3 regions of the Mesorhizobium sp. WSM4887 genome follow, and region 1 is predicted to be linked to each of the others. Evidence: predicted binding sites of a transcription regulator. Region 1 holds the regulator's gene; each other region holds the start of a gene.
What was found. The regulator LexA, encoded in region 1, represses DNA repair genes until DNA is damaged. The targets are predictions, from matches to a motif close to TGTTCNNNNTGTGTTCNG.
Positions count from the first base shown of each region.

Region 1 (5,101 bases):
CCGCGCCGACTTCGACCCGCCGGCGCTCGCCAGGGCCTATCAGCAAGGCGGTGCTGCCTGTCTTTCGGTGCTGACCGACGCACCGTCCTTCCAGGGCGCGCCCGGCTTTCTGACCGCAGCGCGCGCCGCCGTTGGCCTGCCCGCCCTGCGCAAGGATTTCCTCTTCGACCCGTATCAGGTTCATGAAGCCCGCGCCTGGGGCGCGGACGCGATCCTCATCATCATGGCGAGCGTCGACGACGCCTTGGCCAGTGAATTGGAAGTCACGGCCTTCGATCTCGGCATGGACGCGCTGGTCGAGGTGCATGACGAACAGGAGATGGAACGCGCGCTTCGCCTCTCGTCGCGGCTGATCGGCATCAACAACCGCGATTTGAGAACCTTCGAAACCAGCCTCGACGTTTCCGAGAGGCTTGCCGCCATGGTCCCGGACGACCGGCTGCTGGTCAGCGAGAGCGGCATCTTCACCCATCAGGACTGCCGCCGGCTGGAAAAGAGCAAGATCGGCACCTTCCTCGTTGGCGAAAGCCTGATGCGGCAGGCCGACGTGGCCGCCGCGACCGCCCTTCTGCTGACGGGCAAGGCGCCGGCCGAGGCCGTTTGAGGATGCCCGCGCTTACGCATCTCGGCGCCAAGGGCGAAGCCAACATGGTCGATGTCGGCGGCAAGGCCGAGACGACGCGCACGGCCATCGCCGAAGGGTATGTCACCATGCAGCCGGAAACGCTGGAGATGATCCTGGCCGGCGACGCCAAGAAAGGCGACGTGCTTGGCACGGCGCGCCTCGCCGGCATCATGGCGGCCAAGAAGACGCATGAGCTCATCCCGCTTTGCCATCCCCTCCTTCTCACCAAGGTTGCCGTCGAGATCGAGCCCGATCGCGCGCTTCCCGGCCTGAGGGTCACCGCGCTTGCCAGGGTTACCGGCAAGACCGGGGTCGAAATGGAGGCGCTGACCGCGGCGTCGGTTGCCTGCCTCACCATCTACGACATGGCCAAGGCAGCGGACCGCGCCATGGCGATTTCCGGCATCAGGCTGGTCGAGAAAACCGGCGGCAAGTCGGGCGACTACAAGGTAGGTCCTTAGCATGGCTTTGCTTCCGGTCGCCGAGGCGCTCCAACGCCTGTTGGACGGCGCGACCGCGCTGCCAGGCGAAAGCGTGCCGCTGGCCGACGCGTCCGGCCGGGTGCTGGCCGACCCCGTGGTGGCTCTGCGCACCCAGCCGCCCTTCAATGCGTCGGCGATGGACGGCTATGCCGTGCGGGCCGCCGACGTAGCCTCGGCGCCGGCGCGGCTCTCCGTGATCGGCATGGCGCCCGCCGGGCGTGGCTTCACCGGCTCTGTCGGCAAGGGCGAGGCCGTGCGCATCTTCACCGGCGCGCCGCTCCCCGAAGGCGCCGATACCATCGTTATCCAGGAGAATGTCCGCGATCTCGGCGGCGGCGGCATCGAAGTGACCGAGCCGACCGTGGAGGGACGAAACGTCCGTCGCCGCGGCCTCGACTTCTGCGAGGGCGACCTGCTCCTCGAAAAAGGCCGCCAGCTCGATCCGGCGGCGCTTTCGCTGGCGGCATCGGCCAACCATCCGAGTCTCAACGTGGTGCGGCAGCCGCTGCTCGCCATCATCGCCACCGGCGATGAATTGCTGCCGCCGGGCAGCGCGCTCGGCCCCGACCAGATCATCTCGTCGAATACCTGTGGCGTCACAGCTACGGCCCAGTCGGTCGGCGCGCGCGCGCTCGACCTCGGCATTGCCGCCGACCGCAAGGACGCGATCGCGGCCCTGGTCAAGAAGGCGGTCAAGGCCGGCGCCGACGTCATCGTCACGCTTGGCGGCGCCTCCGTCGGCGACCACGACTTGATCCATGACGTGCTGACCGGCGAAGGCATGCAGCTCGACTTCTGGAAGATCGCCATGCGTCCCGGCAAGCCGCTGATGTTTGGCCGGCTCGGCGACATTCGCTGCATCGGCCTGCCCGGCAATCCGGTCGCAAGCCTGGTCTGCTCGCAGCTGTTCCTGAAGCCGCTTCTGGCGCGGCTGGGCGGCCGGTCCTGCCGTCAGGAAATCCGCACGGCCCGGTTAGGCGTCGCAATGCACGCCAACGATCTCAGGCAGGACTATGTCCGCGCCGTGGTCCGCGAAGATGCGGGGGGGTTGATCGCAACACCGTTCGGCATCCAGGATTCCTCGATGTTGAGGATGCTCGCCGATGCCAATGGCCTGATCGTGCGCCAACCCTTCGCACCGGCGGCTGAAGCCGGCGAGGAATGCACCGTTCTGATGTTACGCTGAACAAAACGTCAACACATTCACTAAACTTTAAACGGTTGCGGAACACAACTGGAACAGATAGTGTTTGTTCTGGGTTTGTTTTTCTGATTCTGGTTTCAGAACCCATGGGGGCCGCCATGCTGACGCGCAAACAACATGAACTGCTGATGTTCATCCATGAACGGCTCAAGGAAAGCGGCATTCCGCCGTCTTTCGATGAGATGAAGGAAGCGCTCGACCTTGCCTCGAAATCGGGCATCCACCGCCTGATCACGGCGCTGGAGGAGCGCGGTTTCATTCGCCGGCTTCCGAACCGGGCGCGTGCTCTTGAAGTGCTGCGCCTACCTGACTCGATCGCGCCCGGCCTCAATGCGGCGAAGAAATTCTCGCCGAGCGTCATCCAGGGCGGCCAAGGCAATCTCGGCCGCCAGATCAAACCCGCGGCGCCCGCCCGCACGCCGACGCCCAGCAATGACGACGACGCCGTTTCAGCCGTCTCCATCCCGGTGATGGGTCGCATTGCCGCCGGCGTGCCGATCGACGCCATCCAGCACCAGACGCATTCGATCACAGTGCCGCCGGACATGATCGCGGGCGGCGAGCACTACGCGCTCGAGGTCAAAGGCGATTCGATGATCGAGGCCGGCATCTTCGACGGCGACACGGTCATCATCCGCAACGCCAGCACTGCGAGCCCCGGGGAGATCGTCGTGGCGCTGGTCGATGACGAGGAGGCGACGCTGAAGCGCTTCCGCCGCAAGGGCGCCTCCATCGCGCTCGAGGCTGCCAATCCGGCCTATGAGACGCGCATCTTCGGTCCCGATCGCGTCAAGGTTCAGGGCAAGCTCGTCGGGCTCATCCGCCGCTACTGAGGGGCTGCGGCTTGGCTTTCGGCTTCTCGGGCTTCTTGTAAGGCGCCAACCCCCTCGCCTCACGCGAGTAGCGCCGCTGTTCGTGCCAAGGGCGGTACGGTTTTTCGACGGCGTATTGAATGGTTGCTCGCGCCGTCGCCGATTGCGGATCGAAGAAGACGGCGGCACTGCCGTCGCGCGCGAGCTGCCGCTTGGTGACAACGAGGACACGCGGATCGCGGCAGGGATTGTAGGCCGTGGCGTCGTTGATGACGATGAGGTCTGCGAAGTCGCAGGCAGGCCGGGCAGCTTCGCGTTTTTCGGCGAGCGCGACGATCGCGCCTGATGGATGCCGGCCAATGCAGAGATCGCCCGTGCAGTAAAAGGGCGATCCAGGCGGCAGGTCGACGGGATCGGCTATGTCCAGCGTGCCCTTGGCGAATGTCTCCGGCGGCACGATCGTTTCGGCCTTGAGCGCGCGTTTCCAGTTATCGGTGGTGAACTCGTTCGAGCGGGCACGATTGATGGCGAGTTCGCCGCCGCCGATCGGCATCGCCACCAGATGCGCGTCCTCCGAGATCAGCAGGTCGGGCGTGCGCACCTGCGGGATCATCATGACGGCCGCGGCAGCGAAAGGAATCGCGGCCAGCCTGAGCCACGTAGTCGCCATCGTGGCGATGACGAGCGCGATCGTCGCCAGCAGCACCGAATGGATCGAGATCAGGCCCACGGCATCGACCGGCGACCACTCCGAAATCCACGCCGAGATCGCGATCATCGCCGCCAGGCCCTTGCCCATCAAATAGAGGAAGGGCCCGTCGAAGCCGAACGGCATCATGACCGCGCTGGCGACGGCGAGAAACATCACGATCGTGACGATCGGCATGATCGCGAGATTGGCCAGCAGGCTAAGCGGCGAGACGCGCTGGAAATGCCAGATGGCAAACAGCGCCGTGGCACTTCCGGCAATGATCGACGTCATCGCGGCGCCACCTGCTCCGACTGCCAGTTTGTGCGACATGAACCGCAGGAACGAACGCTTTGCCGGCGGCGCTCTCACCTTGCCGGCGCGGTAGTCGGACCAGCCGGCATAGGCGCCGACAAGGGCGGCGGTTGCCGCGAACGACATCTGAAAGCTCGGGCCAACCACTTCATGCGGCGACACCAGGATGACGGCGATGGCCGAGATCGCCAAGTTGCGCATCGTCAGCGCGGCGCGGTCGAAAAGCACGGCGATCAGCATGACGGCCAGCATGATGAAGCTTCGCTCGGCGGCGACCACCACGCCGGAGATGACGAGGTAGGCGGCGATCGACATAAGCGCGATTGCCGCGGCATATTTCTTCACCGGCCGGCGTGACGAAAAATCCGGGAACAGCGCAAAGGCGCCGCGCAGCAGAAGCATGACCGTGCCGGCGACCAGCGCCATGTGCAGGCCCGAAATCGAGATGATGTGATAGATGCCGGTCCGCCGCATCGCCTCGTTGATGTCCTCGGGAATGCCGGCGCGCACGCCGACGATCAGTGCGGCGGCAATCTCGCCTTCGGGTCCGCCGACGGTGCTTCTGATGTGGTCGGCAATATTTTCGCGCGCGTTCTCGATGGCCGAGGCGATGCTCGTCTGGCCGATCGGGTCGGTTGGCGGAATGAGTTTCGGGTCGCCGAGGAAAAATCCGCTGCCGCCGATGCCGGAAAAATAGCTGTCGAAGGAAAAATCATAACTTTCCGGACGGACCGGCCCTGTCGGCGGCAGGAGCCGCGCGTAACCCGTCACCAGCGATCCGGCCTTCATGCCGGCCGGGATCCTGCGTGCCGAGACCCTGACGCGATCCGGTGCGTAGCGCAGCTTTGGATGCGCGGTCGAGACGAGATCGATGGTCAGCCTGACGCGGCCATTGGCCATTTCCTCGGCGATGACGACGCGGCCTGTCAGCCGCGTCTGGATTTCGGAGCCGAGCATCGGTGTAGCGGCGCGCCA
Region 1 is NZ_JARTVP010000001.1:87,494-92,594, forward strand. It holds gene trpC (indole-3-glycerol phosphate synthase TrpC) at 1-604, shown strand, start outside; gene moaC (cyclic pyranopterin monophosphate synthase MoaC) at 607-1,086, shown strand; gene glp (gephyrin-like molybdotransferase Glp) at 1,088-2,293, shown strand; gene lexA (transcriptional repressor LexA) at 2,410-3,144, shown strand; gene P9230_RS00400 (ComEC/Rec2 family competence protein) at 3,128-5,101, opposite strand, start outside.

Region 2 (5,101 bases), 360 kb from region 1:
GAAGCCTTTCGCCAGCACCATGCCGGCGACCGGCTGCGCGACGATGAACACCGTCATCATCGCCCATTGCGGATGATCGAGCTTCAAGGCGTAGGCGGCAAGCAGCGCGATCAGCCCGGCAGAAACCGTTCGCAGGGCGAAGATCCAGTCCGAACGCGTCGGCTGGGTCAACTCACTTAACGGTGTCCCGGCTAGATCCTTCAGCCGCGTCCAGGTCACATGCAAGTCTCCGTGCCGGAGCCTGTTATGGACCAGTCCGCGTTCAGATATCCAGCACGTCGGCCTCGGCGAATTCGGCACGTTCCTGGATGAAGCGGAAGCGGGCCTCGGGCTTGGTGCCCATCAGCGCGTCGACGGCGTCCTTGGTCGCCTGCTCGGCATCGATCACGTCGACCCTGAGAAGCGTGCGCTTCCTCGGGTCCATCGTGGTTTCCTTGAGCTGCGAGGCCATCATCTCGCCAAGGCCCTTGAAGCGGCCGATCTCGACCTTACCGCGCCCGGTGAATTCGGTGCGCAGCAATTCGTCCTTGTGCGCGTCGTCACGTGCATAGGCCACCTTACCGCCCTGACGGATCGAATAGAGCGGCGGCACGGCCATATAGAGATGGCCACCGCGGATCAGGTTAGGCATCTCCTGGTAGAAGAAGGTGATCAAAAGCGAAGCGATATGCGCGCCGTCAACGTCGGCGTCGGTCATGATGATCACGCGGTCGTAGCGCAGGTCCTCGTCGCGATATTTCGAGCGGGTGCCGCAGCCGAGCGCCTGGATCAGGTCGGAAATCTGCTGGTTGGCGGCAAGCTTGTCGTTGCCGGCGCTGGCGACGTTGAGGATCTTGCCGCGCAGCGGCAGCACCGCCTGGCTGGCGCGGTCGCGCGCCTGCTTAGCCGAGCCTCCGGCCGAGTCGCCCTCCACGATGAAGATCTCGGCGCCGGCCGCGGCGTTCTGCGTGCAGTCGGCGAGCTTGCCCGGCAGGCGCAGCTTGCGTACCGCGCTCTTGCGCGACACTTCCTTTTCCTGGCGCCGGCGCACACGCTCGTCGGCGCGCGCGATCACCCATTCGAGAAGCTTCGAGGCTTCCTGCGGGTTGTCGGCCAGCCAGTGGTCGAACGGGTCGCGGATGGCGGTTTCGACGATGCGCATCGCCTCGATGGTGGCCAGCCTGTCCTTGGTCTGGCCGACGAATTCCGGCTCTCGGATGAATACCGACAGCATGCCGGCGGCCGAGATCATGACGTCCTCGGTCGTGATGATCGAGGCGCGCTTGTTGCCGATGAGGTCGGCATAAGCGCGAAGCCCGCGCGTCAGCACGTTGCGGAAGCCCGCCTCATGGGTGCCGCCCTCGGGAGTGGGAATCGTATTGCAGTAGGAGTTGAGGAAGCCGTCGCCGCCGAACCAGGTCACCGCCCATTCCAGCGAGCCGTGGCCGCCCTGCTTGTCGCTTTTGCCCGCGAAGACTTCGCGCGTGACCTGGAATTCGTCGCCGAGGGTGGCCTTGAGGTAGTCTTTGAGGCCGCCCGGGAAATGGAACTCGGCTTTGGCCGGAGTTTGATCCTTTTCCTTGATCAGCGAGGGATCGCAGGTCCAGCGGATCTCGACGCCGCCGAACAGATAGGCCTTCGAGCGCGTCATGCGGTAGAGCCGGGCCGGCTCGAAGGCGGCGCCCTTGCCGAAGATCTGCTCGTCGGGATGGAAGCGGGTCCTGGTGCCGCGGCGGTTGTGCACCTCGCCGAGGTGCTCCAGCCCGCTCACCGGAACGCCGCGCGAGAAGCGCTGGCGATAGAGCTGGCGCCCGCGCGCGACCTCGACCTCGAGGTGATCGGACAGCGCGTTGACGACGGATACGCCGACGCCGTGCAGACCGCCGGAGGTCTCATAGACCTTGGAGTCGAACTTGCCGCCCGAATGCAGCGTCGTCATGATGACTTCGAGCGCCGGCTTCTTGAACTTCGGATGCGGGTCGATCGGAATGCCGCGGCCATTGTCGGTGACGGTAAGAAATCCGTCCGCCGAAAGCTCGACGTCGATGAAGGTCGCGTGGCCGGCCACCGCCTCGTCCATCGAATTGTCGATCACCTCGGCGAAGAGATGATGCATCGCCTTGTCGTCGGTGCCGCCGATATACATGCCTGGGCGCCGCCGCACCGGCTCCAGCCCCTCCAGAACCTCGATGTCGGCGGCGCTGTAGCTCTCGCTGCCGTCGCGGGCGGCGGCCGAGCGCTTCGCGGCCTGCACCAGCGGATCGGCCGGCCGCGAGGGCGCGCGTACTTGCTGGGGCTGCTTTTCCGGGTTGCCGAAAAGATCGCTGGTGTCGTCCATGCTAGCCATTAAGTCCGGTACTGCGAATCACTCCTCGATACTGCCACGCTTTTGGCGGGCGAACGAGTTCCTGTTCCGTTCAGGGATCAAACTGTCTCTTATTCCAAAACCATTCGATAACCAAGCCGCTGGAAATAGGGCGGGCTCCACCCTTCGGATTCCTGATTCTTTAACATTAACGCCTAGCGTGAGCCTCAACGACAAAAGACCACGGGGCGTCAGGGGTTTCGTTGTGAAGGGCAGGGCCATAACCATGATCGGCATCGCAGCCGTTTTCGGCGCGATCTCGATCTTTGCCGCGGACTTCTGGGTCAAAAGCCAGGCGAGGGCCCAGTCCGAGCAGAAGACGGCATCGATCGTGGTGCCGCACGAGGCCAAAGTCGAATTCAAGACCATCGTTGTGGCGAATGCGCCGCTGCGCTACGGCATGCAGCTCGACCGGTCGCAACTCACCGAAATTCCGTGGCCGCAGGATTCTCTGCCGCAAGGCGCCTTCCCGACCGTCGACAAGCTGCTGGCCGAAGGCAGCCGCGTCGTGCTGTCGCCGATCGAGGTCAACGAGCCGGTGCTGCTCGCCAAGCTGTCGGGACCGAATGGCCGCGCCACACTTTCCAACATGCTGTCGCCGGGCATGCGGGCCGTCACCATCCGCACCGACGAGATCGCCGGCGTCGGCGGCTTCATCACGCCGGGCGACCGGGTCGACGTCGTGCTGACGCGCGATGCCGGCGAAATCCAGGAAGTGTCCAAGAACGCGCAAGGGGCAGCCGGCTCGACGGTCACGTCCGAAATCGTCGTCTCCGACGCCAAGGTGCTTTCGGTCGGGCAGGGCGCGGACGCGCGCAAGACCGAGCCGCAGGTCGCCAATTCCGTCACCCTCGAGGTCACGAACGAAGGGGCGCAGAAGGTAGCGCTCGCCCGCACCGTCGGCTCCTTGTCGCTGTCTTTGCGGTCCGCCGCCGATGCCAGCGCCAGCGGCAACGGGCTTACCACCATCTCTTCCTTCGGCGGTTCGGTTGCCGCGAGCGCCGAGGCAAGCGCCGCCTCGCTGGTCAAGGCGGTGGCGAAGGAGCCGGAGGAGCCAAAATTCAAGACGGTGATCGTGTCCCGTGGCACGAAGGTGGAGGAATACAAGGTTCCCTCCAAGCCCGCCGAGGGAGACGTCGTTCCTTCCAAGGAACAAGAACAATAGCCGGTGGGGACCGGCGGGAACGGGACAATGCATGTGTTGAACAAAGAACGGACGACGAGAGGGCTGCGCCTTCTGCGTGCAATGGCGGCGGGCGCCTTTCTGGCAGCCGCCGGAATGCTGGCCTTTGGGGCGCCGGCCCAGGCCAACAACGACGTCGTATACGTCTCGGCGACCAAGAACGCCTCGATCAAAGTCGCCAAGGGCAAGCCCAAGACGATCATGACGAACGCGGCCTTCTATCAGATCGTCATCGGCGATCCGGAGATCGCCAACGTCAATCCGCTGACCGACAAGTCCTTCTATGTGTTGGGCAACAATCTCGGCACCACCGGCATCGCGCTGTTCGATCAGAACAAGCAGCTCGTCGGCACCATCGACATCGAGGTGACGCTGGACACCGACCAACTCGCGAACACCATCCGCGCCAGCGTGCCGGATGCCAAGATCAAGGTCGGTTCGGCCAACGGCCGCGTGGTGCTTTCGGGCGAGGCGGAAGACGCGGTCGCGGCCGACAAGGCGAGCAAGATCGCGTCGCGCTTCTCCGGCAATGAGGAAGTGATCAACTCGGTCAACATCTCGTCCTCGCAGCAGGTTCAGCTCAATGTCCGTTTCGTCGAGATCAACCGGCAGGCGGGACAGGATCTCGGCGCCAAATACGGGGCCAATTTTGCCTTCGGCGTCGGCGGTCGCGACGTCATCATCGACCCGGGCACCGTGCCAACCGCCGGGACCGGCGAGATCATCGGCCGGTTGCTTTCCAACGGGGTTTCGATCGACATCGCCATCAAGGCGCTGGAAGAGCGCGGTCTCGCCCGGCGGCTGGCCGAGCCCAACCTGATCGCCCGCTCGGGCCAGACCGCGAGCTTCCTTGCCGGCGGCGAGTTCCCGATCCCGGTGTCCGAGGACAACGGCAAGATCAGCGTCAGCTACAAGAAATACGGCGTCGGTCTGGATTTCACGCCGACCGTGCTCAAGGGTGGACTGGTCAGCCTCGATATCGCGCCGGAAGTTTCGTCGATCGATCCCTCCGCGTCGATCGAAGTCAGCAGCGGCATTTCCATTCCTGCCTTCATCGTGCGTCGCGCCAAGACGTCGGTCGACTTGAAAAACGGCCAGAGCTTCATGATCGCGGGCCTTCTGCAGTCGCAGAACGACATCACCACCTCGCGCCTGCCGGGGCTCGGCAAGCTGCCGGTTCTCGGTCCGCTGTTCTCCTCGAAATCCTATCAGCGGCGCGAGACCGATCTGGTGATCATCGTCACGCCCTACCTGGTCAAACCGGTTGACCCGTCGAAGAAGATGGTCGAGCCCACCGACGGAACGCGGCCGCCAAGCAATGCCGACTACTTCCTGAACAACACCGAGGAAGTCGACGCTTCCGCTCCCAAGCGCCCCTTGGCGCTGGCCGACGGCAGCGGGGCCCGTCCGGTGGCGGCGACCACGTCGGGCCATTTCCTCGATCTGCCGAAGGACTGAAGCCATGCGTCTGGCTCCTTGCATCGCTCTGCTGCTCGCCGGCGCGCTCTCCGGCTGCACCAGCGACGACTATGTGCGCACCGAAGGCGTATCTCCGGCCGCCGGCAACGCCCAGG
Region 2 is NZ_JARTVP010000001.1:444,392-449,492, reverse strand. It holds gene P9230_RS02185 (FUSC family protein) at 1-219, opposite strand, end outside; gene parE (DNA topoisomerase IV subunit B) at 263-2,317, opposite strand; gene cpaB (Flp pilus assembly protein CpaB) at 2,571-3,509, shown strand; gene P9230_RS02170 (type II and III secretion system protein family protein) at 3,591-4,985, shown strand; gene P9230_RS02165 (hypothetical protein) at 4,990-5,101, shown strand, end outside.
Region 2: parE (DNA topoisomerase IV subunit B) is a predicted target of LexA. The motif match lies at 2,383-2,400, and genes of this name have one in related genera.

Region 3 (5,101 bases), on a different contig from region 1:
CGGCCGGGATGCAGCCGTCGACCGTGTTGAGCACGAAGACGTTCTTCCACTCCTGGCCCTTGGCCGAATGGATCGTGGACAGGATCAGGTAATCCTCGTCGCGATGCGGCGGGCCGGCCTGGTCGCTGGTGGCGTCGGGCGGGTCGAGCGTCAGCTCGGTCAGGAAACGCTCGCGCGAGGGATAGCCCGACGCGATCTGCTCGAGCTGCAACAGGTCGGCCCGGCGCGTGATCGCGTCCTCGTGGATACGCTCCAGATGCGGCTCGTACCAGAGCCTGATCCGCTCGAGGTCGGCCGGCCATTTGGCGCCGGCGCGCAGCCCGCTGTAGATGTCGAGGAAGACCGGCCAGTCTTCGGCCGCGCGCTGCGGCGGCCGGAAGCGGGCAAGGCCGAGCGTCTCGTCGAGCGACGTCGCCATCGCCTCGACGATCTGTGAGGCGGCCGAAGGCCCGATGCCGGGCATCAACTGCAGCACCCGGAAGCCGGCGACCCTGTCGCGCGGGTTCTCGGCAAAGCGCAGCATCGCCAGCATGTCTTTCACATGCGCGGCATCGAGGAATTTCAGCCCGCCGAATTTGACGAAGGGGATGTTGCGCCGCGTGAGCTCCACCTCCAGCGGCCCGCTGTGATGCGAGGCGCGGAACAGCACGGCTTGCGCCTTGAGCGCCGTGCCGGCCTCGCGCTCGGCAAGGATCACCTGGCAGACATAATTGGCCTGCTCAGCCTCGTCGCGCACGCTTACCAGTTGCGGCTTGTGCGACGACCGGCGTTCGGTCCAGAGATTCTTGGTGAAACGCTCGCTTGCCTCGCCGATTACTTTGTTGGCGGCGGCCAGGATCGGCTCGGTCGAGCGGTAATTGCGCTCCAGCATGACGATCTCGGCGCCTTGCGCGAACTGTTTTGGGAAATCGAGAATGTTGCGCACTTCCGCGGCCCGGAAGGAATATATCGACTGTGCGTCATCGCCCACCACGGTCAAGCCCGCGCCGTCCGGCTTCAGCGCCAACAGAATAGAGGCCTGCAGCCGGTTGGTGTCCTGGTATTCGTCGACCAGCACGTGGTCGAAGCGTGAGCCAAGGTGAGCGGCGATCTCCGGCTCGGCCGCCATCTGCGCCCAGTAGAGCAAAAGGTCGTCGTAATCGAGCACGTTCTGCGCCTGCTTGGCCTCGACATAAGCCGCGAACAGCTCCTTCAGCTGTTCCGCCCATCCTGAGCACCAGGGAAAGGCCGAGCCCAGCACCTCGCCGAGCGGCGCCTGGGCGTTCACCGCCCGCGAATAGATCTGCAGGCAGGTGGCTTTGGTCGGAAAACGGCTTTCGGTCTTGGAAAAACCGAGCTCGTGCCGGGCAAGGTTCATCAGGTCGGCCGAATCCTCGCGATCGTGGATGGTGAAAGCCGGATCGAGGCCGATCTGCTCGGCATAGTCGCGCAAGAGTCTGGCGCCGATACCGTGGAAAGTACCGGCCCAGGATAGCGCATCGGCGATGATCGCGGCATCGCGGCCCAGCACCTCGCCGGCGATGCGCTCGACGCGCTTCGCCATTTCAGCCGCGGCGCGGCGCGAAAAGGTCATCAAAAGGATGCGGCGCGGATCGGCGCCCTTGACGATGAGGTGCGCCACGCGATGCGCCAGCGTGCTGGTCTTGCCGGAGCCGGCCCCGGCGATCACCAGCAGCGGCGCGGCCACCTTGCCGTCGCCATGAACCACCGCCAGCCGCTGCTCGTCGTTCAGCCGGGCAAGATAGGCAGGAGTTTCGAAGGACGAATCACGGGCGGCGATGTTCATCGCCCATCAAGCATCGTTTCCGCTTTGTTCGCAATACAGCTAATCTCGCCCAAAGGCGGCCAAGTGGGGGGCGATGCCCGGCAGGGCAGAGGGGACGCTGTACGCGCCGGCATATGCTGGATAGGCGGGCCATCTTCCCAACAAGCGCGAGAACGGCCGATCTACCTTTTCGGCTCGACGCCCATCGCCGCCGACTGGCGCCGCAGCGACCGCCGATCGTCCGGCGGCGCGAGATCGCCGGACGCCTCCTCGATGATCCTCATCGTGACGCGATAGGCCGTGTAGCCGAACAGGCCGACGAGCAGCAGACGGATCATGACATCTCCTCGTGAGTTAACGAGGTTCAACCGGAGACAGGCGCGTTGGTTCCCGCCGGACGGCGCAACCAAACCGCCGCCGCCTCGTTTGCTTCGAAGAAAGGGGCGAACGAGAGGAGGTCGTCATGAAGAAACTTCCTGTGCTGCTGGCTCTCGCGGCAGGGCTCGGGCTCGCCGCCTGCGACAACAGCGTGCAGCCCACCAAGGCGCCAAGCGACACCGTCGACAAAAACCCGCAGGTCGACAAGAACCCGGTGCCGCAATCGACCACCGGCGGCGACCAGCCCGGCACGCCGCCGAAGCAATGAGAGCGGACGATGTTGTCGGGAGACGAAGCGGCGGCGCCGCAGAAGAAGGCCGGCGCTGCTTGGGAGGAAGCTGGAAAGCGCCGGCCAAGCGGGAAAATCAGGCCCGCCGCAGGATCAAAGATAGCTGAGTCTCTCCGCCGCGTCATGGGGCGATCGCGCTAGCCGGCTACAGGTATCCGTCCAAACGCTTTGTCGGCCTTCAAAGATCGGAGAATCTCAGGGGTGTGTTTGCGTCGCTTGCGCCGCCGCGTCACGCCATCGCGGCGCGCGCCAGCGGCACGTTGGCGATCTCCAGGTCCAACTGGCGCTGCGTCAGCGCCGCTTCGGCCATGATCCACTGCTTGAACAGCTCCACCTTGCGGGCGCCGAGCGCCTTGATGGGGCTGACGAAATACCAGCCGGCGGTGTTGGGATGGTGGACCGCGAAGGGGGCGACCAGCCGCTCGGCTCGGATGTCGCTTGCCATATAGGCGCGGTTGGCAACGGCAAAGCCCATGCCGGCATTGGCCGCCTCGTAGGACATCATGCAGGAATCGAAATAGATGCTCTTGGTCTCGCCAAGCACGAAACTCGCGCCGGCAAAAGCCAGCCACGACTGCCAGTTCTGGGTGCAGGTGTCGGAGTGGAGCAGGGTGAAGTGCCTGAGGTCCTCCGGCGTCACCTTGGACAGCGGCTTATCGCCCAGCACCTCGCGGAACAGCTTGCGGCTGCACACCGGCGTCAGGTCCTCCTTGAACAGCAGCGCGGAGTTGAGGCCGGGGAAATTGCCGTCGCCGTAGCGGATCTCGAGATCGTATTCGGAGGTCGCGAATTCATGCGTGGCATAGGAAGTCGAGACCCGCATTTCGATATCCGGATACTGCCGCTGGAAGGTGGCAAGCCGCGGAAACAGCCAGCGCGCCGCGAAGGTCGGCAAAACGCAGATCTTCAGCACATGCGCCTGGGATTGGCCGGTCGCCTCCATGCTGGCAGCCACGATCCGCTCCAGCGCCTCGCGCACGCGCGCCACGTAGGTCTCGCCTTCCGGCGTCAGCGACACCGCATTGCCGCCGCGCTGGAAGATCTTGAAGCGCAGCTGGTCCTCCAGGCTCTTCACCCGCTGGCTGACGGCGGAGGCGGTAATGAACTGCTCTTCGCCCGCGCGCGTGAAGTTGCGGTGCCTGGCGGCGCTCTCCACGATTTTCAGCGAGTTTAAGTTGACCTGGCTGAGCAGACGCACGGGGTTCGACCTTTAGCTATGCTTAAAGTAGCACCAGCATTCCTAAATTTACAGGGGAGGGTGCTCAATCGACTGTTTACCAAGTGTTGCACCGACCTTGGAGAAGTAGAATGAACGCCCATACAATCCCCGAACTGCGCTATGCGATGAGCCGTGAAGCCATCATCGGTCATGATACGGCGTGGAAAGTGTCGAGCTTCGGCGTCGCCCAGTATCTTCACGGCTACGACCCGCAACTGCTCGCCGCGATCGAGGAGGCGGCGCTCAAGCTCAAGGCCAGCCACGCCGTGCACAAGCATCTCGACCTCACCTTCATCACCGGCGCGGACCGCTACATTCCCGAGATCAAGGAACTGCTCAACGACAAGCTGCGGCTGGAACGGCTGTCCGACATGATGGGCACCAAGCTCGAACCCTATCCGCTGTCTATCGTCGGCTCGACCGTCACCTTCATGAACCCCAAGGACGGCGCCGTCGACTGGCACTGCGATGGCGTTCCGGTGACGGAACTCATTCCGCTCTCGATCAGCGATCCTCTGATCGGCGGCCATCTTGAAATCTATTGCGACGATTCCGAGACGGGGCGTGCCATCCTCGAATCCGGCAGCGACCTGCCGCGCAACAGGGTCATGCGCATCGACCACAAGATGAATTACGCCACGCTCGGCCAGTTCCTCGGCGTGCTCCATCGCACCGCGCCGATCCAGCTCGGCTCGCGCGTCACCCTGGTGCTCAACCAGCGTTCGGTGGCGAAGCCCTATGTCGATGACAACCGCATGTTCTACCTCGCCGCCGACAACGATCAGGACCGCGGCTGGGTGAACGAACTGGCCGAGGACGTCTGGACGAACCAACTGCCGGCCTATCGCCGTCATGCAGAAGAACATCCCGTGCCGAAGCCGGCTGTCGATCCGGTCTCCGGCGGAGCCAGGGAATCGTGGTAGTGGCTGACGATCCGGCCGGTCGCCAGCCGCCTTCAGCATCGCTGAGCCGTGGCCCGGTCGCCGCCGACAGGCGGAAGGACCGTTCCAGCGCTGCTCCCCCGGCGGCGCTGAGCTTTGCCCTCGGCGCCGTGGCGCTCTGGGCGACCAACGCTTTGGTCGGCAAGACGCTGCTTGCCAATCACCCGGTATCCGAGGTGCAGTTCCTGCAGTTCTCAGGCGCTGCGCTGGTCTTTGCGCTGATCAGGCTCTTCCCTTCTCCCCTTGTGAAGTCCGAAGGACGGGGCGAGACCCGTGGCTCGCCCCCGGGCAGCGGCCTCGCCAAGCGAGGTCGTATCAAGGGGGCCGGACGAATCGCCGACGCAGGAGTTTCTTCCAACATCCCTCACCCGTCTCGGCGCTCCGGGCCGATCCAGCTTCTCCCACGAGGGGAGAAGGGGAGTACCGTGCTCGCCTGCGCCGTCGGCTTCATCGGCCTGGTCGGCACCATGGTGCTGCAATACATCGCCTTCGCCTCGATGCCGGTCATC
Region 3 is NZ_JARTVP010000023.1:1,903-7,003, reverse strand. It holds gene P9230_RS31530 (ATP-dependent helicase) at 1-1,786, opposite strand, end outside; gene P9230_RS31525 (hypothetical protein) at 1,948-2,103, opposite strand; gene P9230_RS31520 (hypothetical protein) at 2,229-2,411, shown strand; gene P9230_RS31515 (LysR substrate-binding domain-containing protein) at 2,662-3,630, opposite strand; gene P9230_RS31510 (hypothetical protein) at 3,741-4,574, shown strand; gene P9230_RS31505 (DMT family transporter) at 4,616-5,101, shown strand, end outside.
Region 3: P9230_RS31530 (ATP-dependent helicase) is a predicted target of LexA. The motif match lies at 1,801-1,818, and genes of this name have one in related genera.